Regions from separate parts of the Melaminivora jejuensis genome, predicted to be linked through region 1. Evidence: riboswitches for the same ligand, from Rfam matches in the RefSeq annotation. Region 1 holds a riboswitch; the other holds the start of a gene.
The links. A riboswitch is a leader RNA that binds a small molecule or an ion and turns the genes downstream of it on or off. The one in region 1 is predicted to bind S-adenosylhomocysteine.
Positions count from the first base shown of each region.

Region 2: another riboswitch for S-adenosylhomocysteine. It lies ahead of ahcY (adenosylhomocysteinase); the one in region 1 lies ahead of metH (methionine synthase).

Region 1 is NZ_JACWIJ010000002.1:2,820,418-2,825,987, forward strand. Features, by position in the region: partial or broken gene IDM45_RS17745 (helix-turn-helix domain-containing protein) at 1-49, opposite strand, end outside; gene metH (methionine synthase) at 214-2,934, opposite strand; S-adenosyl-L-homocysteine riboswitch at 3,031-3,141, opposite strand; gene IDM45_RS13345 (hypothetical protein) at 3,211-3,396, shown strand; gene IDM45_RS13350 (hypothetical protein) at 3,495-4,253, shown strand; gene IDM45_RS13355 (DNA-3-methyladenine glycosylase) at 4,321-4,914, shown strand; gene IDM45_RS13360 (PACE efflux transporter) at 4,985-5,491, opposite strand.
Region 2 is NZ_JACWIJ010000002.1:3,591,529-3,597,098, forward strand. Features, by position in the region: gene IDM45_RS17830 (hypothetical protein) at 1-252, opposite strand, end outside; gene IDM45_RS16795 (peptide chain release factor 3) at 404-2,029, opposite strand; S-adenosyl-L-homocysteine riboswitch at 2,203-2,315, shown strand; gene ahcY (adenosylhomocysteinase) at 2,398-3,843, shown strand; gene IDM45_RS16805 (TlyA family RNA methyltransferase) at 4,089-5,093, shown strand; gene metF (methylenetetrahydrofolate reductase [NAD(P)H]) at 5,090-5,570, shown strand, end outside.

The DNA of each region.
Region 1 (5,570 bases):
GCCCGCCGTTGGGGCGAAGCTCGAATTTGAAGGCTTGCAGGCGTTGCATACCTGTATGAATAGACAGTTATTTCAGGACGCCTTCGGTGTCCGCGCTTTCCTTCCCAGCCCTGAAGGGCGGGCTTTGACGCGCAATCCGATCACTGTCCGACCCGTAGAAACCGCAACTCCCGCCGCCCCCAGATCCAAGGGTCTCAAGATGCTCTGCCTGTCTCACCCCAGATTCGGCGCCAGCCGCCGGCGCAGCTCGTCCACGTCCATGCTCCGGCGCTGCGCCATGTCCTGCACCTGGTCGTCGCCGATCTGCCCAACGCTGAAATACGTCGCCTGCGGGTGGGCGATGTAAAAGCCGCTGACACTGGACGCCGGGTACATGGCGAAGCTGTCGGTCAGCTCCATACCGATCTCGGGTGCATCGAGCACCTTGAACAGATCGACCTTGGCCGTGTGATCCGGGCAGGCCGGGTAGCCGGGCGCGGGGCGGATGCCCTGGTATTTTTCCTTGATGAGATCCTCGTTGCTCAGGGTTTCATCCGCCGCATAGCCCCACAGATCGCGGCGCACGCGCTCGTGCAGGCACTCGGCAAAAGCCTCGGCCAGACGGTCGGCAATGGCCTTGAACAGGATGTTGGAGTAGTCGTCCAGCGCGTCCAGGAATTCCTTTTCCTTCTTCTCCGCGCCTATGCCCGCCGTGACGGCGAACAGGCCGGCGTAGTCGGCAATGCCCGACTCCCTGGTCGCCACGAAGTCCGCCAGGCAGCGGCTGGGGCGCAGCCGGCCCTCGGCGTCCACCTGCTTTTCCGTCTGCTGGCGCATCCCGTACCAGGTCATCAGCACTTCGCTGCGCGTCTCGTCGGTGTAGAACTCGATGTCGTCGCCCACGCGGTTGGCCGGGTAGATACCCAGCACGCCATTAGCCGTGAGCCAGCGGCCCTCGATGATCTTCTTCAGCATGGCCTGGCCATCGGCATAGACCTGTCGCGCCTGTTCGCCCACCACTTCATCGTCCAGGATGGCCGGAAACGGCCCGGCCAAGTCCCAGGTCTGGAAGAACGGCCCCCAGTCCAGATAGCGCACCAGCTCGGCCAGGTCGAAGTTGCGCAGCACGCGCCGGCCCAGGGCGCGCGGCACGGTGGGCCGGAACTGCACGAAATCCACCTGCGTAGCATTGGCGCGGGCCTTGTCGATGGGCCACAGCGGCACGCGCTTCTTTCTGGCGTGCAGCTCGCGCACGTGGTCGTAGTCGGCCTGGACTTCGGCCAGGTACTGATCCTTGCCCTCGCCCAGCAGGCTCTGCGCCACGCTCACGCTGCGCGACGCATCAGGCACATAGACCACCGGCCCGTCGTACTGCGGCGCGATCTTGACGGCGGTGTGTACGCGCGAGCAGGTCGCGCCGCCGATCAGGAGCGGAATTTTCTTGATGCGGAAATACTCGTCCTTGTGCATCTCGCCGGCGACGTACTGCATCTCCTCCAGGCTGGGTGTGATCAGGCCCGACAGGCCGACGATGTCTGCCCCTTCGGCCTTGGCGCGCGCCAATATCTCGTGGCAGGGCACCATCACGCCCATGTTGATGACCTCAAAGTTGTTGCACTGCAAGACCACGGTGACGATGTTCTTGCCGATGTCGTGCACGTCGCCCTTGACAGTGGCAATGACGATCTTGCCCTTGCTGGTCACGTCCAGGCCGGCGGCCTCCTGCTGGCGCTTTTCCTCCTCGATGTAGGGAATCAGGTGGGCCACGGCCTGCTTCATCACGCGGGCGGATTTCACCACCTGCGGCAGGAACATCTTGCCCGCACCGAACAGGTCGCCCACGATGTTCATGCCATCCATCAGCGGCCCTTCGATGACGTGCAGCGGTCGGCCACCGCCCTGCACCACGATGTTCTGGTAGGCCTCCTCGGTGTCGTCCACGATGAAGTCGGTGATGCCATGCACCAGCGCGTGCGACAGGCGCTCGCCCACGGTCTTGGGGTTGTCGGGCGTGCCGCGCCATTCGAGCTTCTTGCTGTCGTCCTTGGCCGCGCCCTTGGTGGCCTCGGCGATCTCCAGCAATCGCTCCGCCGCATCCGGGCGGCGGTTGAGCACCACGTCCTCGACGCGCTCGCGCAGGGCCGGGTCGAGGTCGTCGTACACCCCCACCATGCCGGCGTTGACGATGCCCATGTCCATGCCGGCGGCAATCGCGTGGTACAGGAACACCGTGTGGATGGCCTCGCGCACCGGGTCGTTGCCGCGAAAGGAAAACGACACGTTGGACACGCCGCCCGAGACCTTGGCGCCCGGCAGGTTGGCCTTGATCCAGCGCACCGACTCGATGAAGTCCACCGCGTAGTTGGCGTGCTCCTCAATGCCGGTGGCAATGGCGAAGATGTTGGGGTCGAAGATGATGTCCTCGGGCGGAAAGCCCACCTCATCGACCAGTACGCGGTAGGCGCGCTCGCAGATCTCGATCTTGCGCTCGAAGGTGTCGGCCTGGCCTTTCTCGTCGAAGGCCATGACCACGGCGGCGGCGCCGTAGCGGCGGATCAGCCGGGCCTGGCGCCGGAACTCCTCCAGCCCCTCCTTCATGCTGATCGAGTTGACGATGCCCTTGCCCTGCAGGCAGCGCAGGCCGGCCTCGATGACCTCCCACTTGGAGCTGTCCACCATGACCGGCACGCGGGCGATGTCCGGCTCGGAGGCGATCAGGTTCAGGAAGCGCACCATCGCCGCCTTGCTGTCGAGCATGGCCTCGTCCATGTTCACGTCGATGACCTGGGCGCCGTTTTCCACCTGCTGGCGCGCCACGGACAGGGCCTTTTCGTATTCCTCGTTCAGGATCAGCCGGGCAAAGGCCTTGGAGCCGGTGACGTTGGTGCGCTCGCCGACGTTGACGAACAGGCTGTCCTCGCCGATCAGCACCGGCTCCAGGCCGGAGAGCTTCATGGGGGAACGCACACGGCAGCGACAGCAGGAATGGAGGCAGTGGTTGCAGTACCAGTGGAAGTCATCAGGCTCACCTGTGGGGTCGATATCAAGGGGTACAGGTGAGCGTCGTTGATGGGTTGTGGTCACGCCCTGCCAAGCCTGACGGTCTGCCGCTCGACACACAGGACAAGACAAAAGGCAGCCGCTGCAACGCTCCTTGGCGGGGAAAGCGGGTCAAAGTGGGGGATTCTAGGAAGACTGCAGCAACCCCGGGCGCAGCAGCGCATCGCAAGCTTGCCGTCAGGCTACGCGGGCAGCTTCTATTCCCAAGAAGCAGACGGCAAAAGAAATTACGCCAGCCAGCAATTCCCGCTGCACTTCATCTCGCTCGACACCAAGCCGCAATCGCGCTTCCCGCTGGCATTTGCTTATCAAGGCTCGTATTACGGCACGGCCAAAATTTGGGTTTGCGCGCGCTGATCAGCCAAGCAGCGCTGGCCTGGGCTGGCCGGCATTGGCTGGCGCTGGCCTGCGCCAGGGGCGCGCTACATTCAGGCCTTCCCTCCAAGGCTTGCTCCATGCGTACACCTCCATTTTTTCTGCGTATGTCCGTGGCTGCTGCGGCTGCCGCTACCTTGCTGCTCAGCGCCTGCGGCGGCGGCAGCAGCAGCGACGATGACCCGTCCACCGGCCCGCCGCCAGCCAGGCCCATCGCCGGGGCCGAGGGCCGCTGGGCGGGCCGCGCCTCGACCGGCTATGACGTGCTGCTGACCATCCTCGACACGGGCGAGACCTGGGGCGTCTATACGCGCGGGCCGGTCATCCACGGTGCGTTTCATGGCTCCAGCAGCTCCTCCGGCGGGCAGTTGCGCGGCTCGGCGGCGGTGGTGGACTACGAGCGCGCCGGGCAGGTGCATTCGTCGCTCTACGGCGGCAGCTATGTGCCGCAACGCCAATTGGAGGCAGGCTTCGTCTTTGATGTCTTCTCCGGCACCTATGTGCCCGGCTACGAGCGCACGGCACCCGTCGCTGCACTGGCTGGCAGCTATGTCGGCAGCGTGGGCGGCTGGCCGGCGCCGCTGGCGCTGACCATCCATGCCGACGGCGGCCTGATGTCCACCGAGCCCACGCCAGCCTGCCTGGTGCGCGGCTCCGTCGGGGTGCGTCCCGGTGGGCGCGGCGTATATGACCTGCGCGCGTCGTTCACCGGCGATGGCTGCCCCCTGCCGCACGGCACTGCCGTGGCGGGCATTGCGCTGCTCGATGGCACGCGATTGACCATTACCAGCGTGGCCCCGTCGGCGGTGGACTTCTTCGTCTTCCAAGGCGGGCGCTGACCTCGGGCCACCGCATGGGCCTGACACCCGCCCCCACGCAGCGCCCGGCGCTGCTGCCGCCACCGATGTGCAGCCACTGGTGCCCGCCGCGCTCGACTTCACGCTGCCCGCCCAGGCGCTGGCCCCGCTGCTCATCGGCGTCACGCTGCTGGTCGATGGCGTGGGCGGGCGCATTGTCGAGACCGAGGCCTATGACGCCAGCGACCCGGCCTCGCACAGCTTTCGCGGCCCGACGGCGCGCAACGCGGCCATGTTCGGGCCGGCGGGGCGGGCCTATGTCTATCGCTCGTATGGCGTGCATTGGTGCCTGAACCTGGTGTGCGGGCGGCCCGAGGACGGCGCCGCCGTGCTGATCCGCGCGCTGCAGCCCACGCATGGCCTGGAGGCCATGCGCGCGCGGCGCAGGCTGCCCGAAGGCGGGGATGTGCGCCTGCTGTGCGCCGGGCCGGGGCGGCTGGCGCAGGCGCTGGGCATCGACGGCAGCTTCGACCATCTGCCGCTGGATGCGCCGCCTTTCAGCTTGCTGGCACCACAGGACGCCGCGCCGGCGCCGGCCCTGGTGGTCGGCCCGCGCATTGGCATCACCCGGGCAGTGGATGTGCCGTGGCGCTTTGGCGCGGCTGGCTCGCGTTTTTTGAGCCGGCCTTTTCAGAAAATTTGATAGCTGCCAACGCTTGTCTGGCAAGGGTTTGCGGGCTTTTTTACGGGTTTTTCAGGCCTGCGGCACTGGCTCAGGCGGGCGTGGCTTCAGGCAGCGCCAGGGCCGACGCGGGCAGGCCGAAGATGCGGTCGAAGGCCCAGTTGAAGGCGTAGGTATAGACCAGGAAGAACACCAGCAGCCCGGCCTCCATCAGCGTGGCCTGCCACAGGCCGACGCCGAACCACCAGGCCATCAGCGGGATCAGCATCAGCGCCAGCCCGCCCTCGAAGCCCAGGGCGTGCACGATGCGGCGCAGCACCGAGCGACCCTTGACGCTCTGGCGCGCCTCCCAGCGCTCGAACAGATGGTTGAAGGTCACGTTCCAGATGATGGCCAGCGTCGAGGCCACGACCGACATGACGCCCGAGGCCGCCGCCTCCTGGCCGATGGCCATGAACAGCAGGCTGGAGGCGACGATGGCAATGAATTCGTACAGGCTGACGAAGACCACCCGCCGGCGCGCGCCTTGCAGGCCGGGGATCAGGGGGGGCGGGGAAGATGGGCGGCGCACGGGTGTGCGGGAGTTGCTCTCAGGCATTGGGCCAGTATAGGCAGGGGGCGATACCGCAGTGCAACATAATGGAAAATGCGGCCAAAACCCTTGCCAGTCAAGCGCT
Region 2 (5,570 bases), 770 kb from region 1:
GTCGGTATCACGCGCCGTGGCCGTCATGACGCCGCCTGCCACTGTGGCAGATGCCAGGTTGTGCGTCCACAGCAGCGGAAACACATCTTCCTGGCTGGACATGTCCCAGGCCTTGCCCAGCACTTGGGTGGCGTGATCCGAGCCTTCGGTGACGGTTTGAGCGTGTGCGGCCGAAGCCAGGCACAGGGCCGCGCCCAAGGCCAGAGGCCAGGCGGGCAGGCGCGAAAACAGGGAATGGATTCGTGTAGGCATGGCAGCGGCGAGGTGGGAGATTGCACGGGCGGCGGTCAGCGAGGCGCCGCAGTGCAGTATGCCGGCAAGACCGGCAACAGGAAACCACGCGCAACACATGCAACACATGCAAGCGCGGCTGGGGTGTATGGATGTGCCTGCCTCCCCTCGCTCACACCCCCTGCAACGCCAACCCCGCATGTTCGCGCAGCGGATGAAAGTGGATCTTCGGAAACCGCTCCTGCGCCAGCCGCACGTCATACGGCGAGGTACACAGAAACGCCAGCGTATCCGCGGCGTCGTGCGCCAGGCGCAGCGGGTAGGCGTTCTCGAACTCGCGCAATTGCTGGGGCGTGTCGGCGGTGATCCAGCGCGCGCCGGTGTACTGGCAGCCCTCCAGCCGGATATCGCAGTCGTACTCGGTCTTCAGGCGGTGCTGCACCACCTCGAACTGCAGCTGCCCGACGGCGCCCAGCAGCATGTTGCCGCCGGCGTCGGGCTTGAAGACCTGGATGGCCCCTTCCTCGCCCAGCTCCATCAGGCCTTGCTGCAACTGCTTGGAGCGCAGCGGGTTCTTCAGCACCACGGTCATGAACAGCTCGGGGGCAAAAAACGGCAGGCCGGTGAACTGCAGCGCCGGCCCGTCGGTGATGGAGTCGCCCAGCTGCACGCCGCCGTGGATGGTGAAGCCGATGATGTCGCCCGCATAGGCCTCCTCCACCGCCTCGCGGCGCTGGCTCATGAAGGTGACGACGCTGGTCGGGCGCAGCTCCTTGCCGGTGCGCTGCACGCGCATCTTCATGCCCGGCGTGTAGCGGCCCGAGGCCACGCGCACGAAGGCGATGCGGTCGCGGTGGTTGGCGTCCATGTTGGCCTGCACCTTGAAGACCACCCCGGCAAAACCCTTGTCCTCGGGATGCACGAGCCGCTCCTCGCGCTGGCGGTTGACTTCGGCGTAGGCGATGCGTGGGCCAGGCGGTGGCGACATGTCCACCACCGCGTTGAGCACCTCCATGACCCCGAAATTGTTCACGCCCGAGCCGAAGAATACCGGCGTCAACTTGGCCGCCAGGAACTGCTCGTGGCTCCACTCGGTCGAGGCGCCCACGGCCAGCTCCATGCTCTCCATGGCGTCGTCGAAAGTCTTGCCGAAGCGCGCGCGCAGCGTATCGACCTCGGACAGCGCGATGACCTCGAAGTCCTCCGGACGCTTATCGCTGCCGGCCTGGAACACCGTCATGCTCTGCGTGCGCAGATCGATGATGCCGCCGAAGCTCTTGCCCTGGCCCACCGGCCAGGTCATGGGGCAGCAGGGCATGCCCAGCTCGCGCTCCACCTCGTCGAGGATGTCCAGCGGGTCGCGCACTTCGCGATCCATCTTGTTGACGAAGGTGATGATGGGAGTGTCCCGCTGGCGGCAGACCTCGATCAGGCGGCGCGTCTGCGTCTCCACGCCGTTGGCCGCGTCGATCACCATCAGGGCGGAATCGACGGCGGTGAGCACGCGGTAGGTGTCCTCGGAGAAGTCCTTGTGGCCCGGCGTGTCCAGCAGGTTGATGACGTGCTCGCGCCAGCTCATCTGCATCACGCTGGATGCCACCGAGATGCCGCGCTGCTTTTCGATCTCCATCCAGTCGGACGTGGCGTGGCGGCTGGCCTTGCGGCCCTTGACGGCGCCGGCGATCTGGATGGCGCCGGAGAACAGCAGCAGCTTTTCCGTCAGCGTGGTCTTGCCCGCGTCGGGGTGGGAGATGATGGCGAAGGTGCGGCGGCGCCGCGTCTCGGAAGCGTAGGACACAGTGGGGCAACAGGCGGTGGCGCTGGCGCGTGCATGGCTTGGATGGCGCAGCGCATGGGGAAGGGAGGGGCGCAGTGCAGGGCCGCGCGCGGCTGCCTGGCACGCACGGCGCCGCAAGGGCGCGATTCTACGGCGCGGCGCCAGCACAAGGCTTGCCCGGTATAATCGCGCGCTTTTCCGAGGAGCGTTGCAGCGCCCCCGACAGCAGCGGGGCGTGAGGCTCGGAAACGATCGGTATCAAGGCATCGATATCCAGCATCGACACCCGCAACGACGCTCACCCACGCCCGGCCTGTGTGGTGAGCTTTGCTCCCCCTTCTTTCTGCGCGTGGTTCTTTCTTGCACAAACCTGGTTTGAAGGACAACTCATGAGCGCAGTTCTCAAAGACACCCCTGCCGCAGCACCCGCCGACAGCGCCATCGCCGACATCACCCTTGCCGCCTGGGGCCGCAAGGAAATCGCCATCGCCGAAACCGAAATGCCCGGCCTGATGGCCATTCGCGAGGAATACGCTGCGCAGCAGCCGCTCAAGGGCGCGCGCATCACCGGCAGCCTGCACATGACCATCCAGACCGCCGTGCTGATCGAGACGCTGCAGGCGCTCGGCGCCACGGTGCGCTGGGCCTCGTGCAACATCTTCTCCACGCAGGATCACGCCGCCGCCGCCATCGCCGCCGGCGGCACGCCGGTGTTCGCCATCAAGGGCGAGTCGCTGGAGGACTATTGGGACTACACGCACCGCATCTTCGATTTCGGCCCCAAAGGCAGCGAGGGCGAAGGCCCGAACATGATCCTGGACGACGGCGGCGACGCCACGCTGCTCATGCACCTGGGCAAGCGGGCCGAGCAAGACCCGTCGCTGGTAGCGGGCAACGGCGCCAGCGAGGAAGAGCGCATCCTGTACGCCTCCATCCGCGCCAAGCTCGCCGAAGACCCCACCTGGTACTCGCGCAAGAGCGCCCAGATCATGGGGGTGACCGAGGAAACCACCACGGGAGTGCATCGCCTCAATGAGATGTCGGCCAAGGGCACGCTGCTGTTTCGCGCCATCAACGTCAACGACTCGGTCACCAAGAGCAAGTTCGACAACCTGTACGGCTGCCGCGAATCGCTGGTGGACGGCATCAAGCGCGCCACCGACGTGATGATCGCCGGCAAGGTGGCCGTCGTGGCCGGCTATGGCGACGTGGGCAAGGGCTCGGCGCAGGCGCTGCGCGCGCTGTCGGCGCAGGTCTGGGTGACCGAGATCGACCCCATCAACGCCCTGCAGGCGGCGATGGAAGGCTACCGCGTGGTGACCATGGAATATGCCGCGCCACTAGCCGACATCTTCGTGACCACCACCGGCAACAAGGACGTGATCCGCCACGAGCACATGGCTGCCATGAAGGATCAGGCCATCGTGTGCAACATCGGCCACTTCGACAACGAGATCGAGGTCGCCTCGCTGGAGCGCTACCAGTGGGAGGAGATCAAGCCGCAGGTCGATCACATCATCTTCCCGGACGGCAAGCGCATCATCCTGCTGGCCAAGGGCCGCCTGGTGAACCTGGGCTGCGCCACCGGCCACCCCAGCTACGTCATGAGCAGTTCGTTCGCCAACCAGACGCTGGCGCAGATCGAGCTGTTCACGCGCCCCGATGCGTATGAGGTGGGCAAGGTCTATGTGCTGCCCAAGCTGCTCGACGAGAAGGTCGCGCGGCTGCAGCTGTCCAAGCTGGGCGCCATGCTGACCGAGCTGACCGACGAGCAGGCCGCCTATATCGGTGTGGACAAGGCCGGGCCGTACAAGGCCGATACCTACCGCTATTGAGCGGCCCGCCAGAGCCAGCCGGCCCCCATCCCAACCTTCCCCCAGGGGGGAAGGAGCGGGGAGGTGGCTGTGCCTCGGGTCTTGCTCCCTCCCCCTGCAGGGAGAGGGTTGGGGTGGGGGCCAGCGCCGCCCGCCTCACGACATGGCCCACCACAACCAGCCAAGCCTCATAAAAATGATAGCTGTCATCGCTTGTCTGACAAGGCTTTCAGCCCGATTTGACCCATAAAAAAGGATTTTGCGCCATGCGCGCTGACGTATTTCTGGTGGAGGGCGGCCACGCCACCACCCGCTCGCAGGCCCAGCGCCTGATCGCTGCCGGCGTGCAATGGCGCCTGGCCGACACCATGCCCTGGACGCGCGTGGCCAAGAACGGCGACGACATCCCCGCCGGCGCCCAGGTGCAGCTACTCGACGCCGCCGAGGCCAGATACCTCTCGCGCGGCGGCCTCAAGCTCGAAGGCGCGCTGGCCGCCAGCGGCATCGACCCGACCGGCCTGCGCTGCCTGGATGTCGGCCAGAGCACGGGCGGCTTCACCGACTGCCTGCTGGCGCATGGTGCGGCGCAGGTCATCGGCGTCGATGTCGGCCAGGGCCAGGCGCACGAGCGCCTGCAGGGCGACGTGCGCGTGATCGTGGTCGAAGGCGTCAACGCCCGCCACCTGACGCCCGAGGCGCTGCAGGAGGCCTGCGAGGAAGCCCTGTGCGAGCGCATCGAGGCCGAACCCGAGGACAACGAGACCCAGCCCCAGGCCCCCTATGCCTGGATGCGCAACGGCGGCCTGATCGACGACGATTACGACGACAGCGGCGACGCCAAGGAGCATGAGATCGAAGTCTTCAAGGCCGAGCGCGCCGCCCGGGACAAGGCACGCGCTACCGGCGCGATTGCCACCGTGCGCCAGCGCCGCGCCGGGCGCGAGCAGGTGGACACCACGCCGGCCTTCGATCTCATTGTGGGCGACCTGTCCTTCATCTCGCTCACCCTGGTGCTGCCGGCGCTGGCCCCGCTGCTGCGCCCCGGCGGGCGGCTGCTGGCGCTGGTCAAGCCGCAGTTCGAGCTGCAGCCCGGCCAGGTCGGCAAGGGCGGCATCGTGCGCGATGCCGGTCTGTACGCCGAGGTCGAGCAGCGCATCCGCAGCGCCTGCGCCGACGCCGGTCTGCAGGTGCAGGCCTGGCTGGACAGCCCGATCGTCGGCGGCGACGGCAACCGCGAATTCTTCATCCACGCATCCAGGAGCGCCGCATGAGCGACACGGCCACGCAGACCCCTGCCAGCAACTCTGTCAGGACTCCCGTCAGCTTCGAGTTCTTCCCGCCCAAGACGCAAGAGGGCGCCGTCCGGCTGCGCGCCGTGCGCCAGCAGCTGTACGCCCGCGCGCCGCAGTTCTGCTCGGTGACCTATGGGGCCGGCGGCTCGACCCAGGAGGGCACCTTTGCCGCCGTGCGCGAGATCCTGGCCGAAGGGATGGACGCGGCATCGCACTTTTCCTGCATCGGCGCCACGCGCCAGAGCGTGCGCGCGCAACTGGCCGAGCTCAAGGCCATGGGCGTGCGCCGCCTGGTGGCCCTGCGCGGCGACCTGCCCAGCGGCTATGGCATGGGCGGCGAATTCCACTACGCCAGCGATCTGGTGGCCTTCATCCGCGCCGAGACCGGGCGCGACTTCCATATCGAAGTGGCGGCCTACCCGGAAATCCACCCCCAGGCGCGCAGCCCGCAGGCTG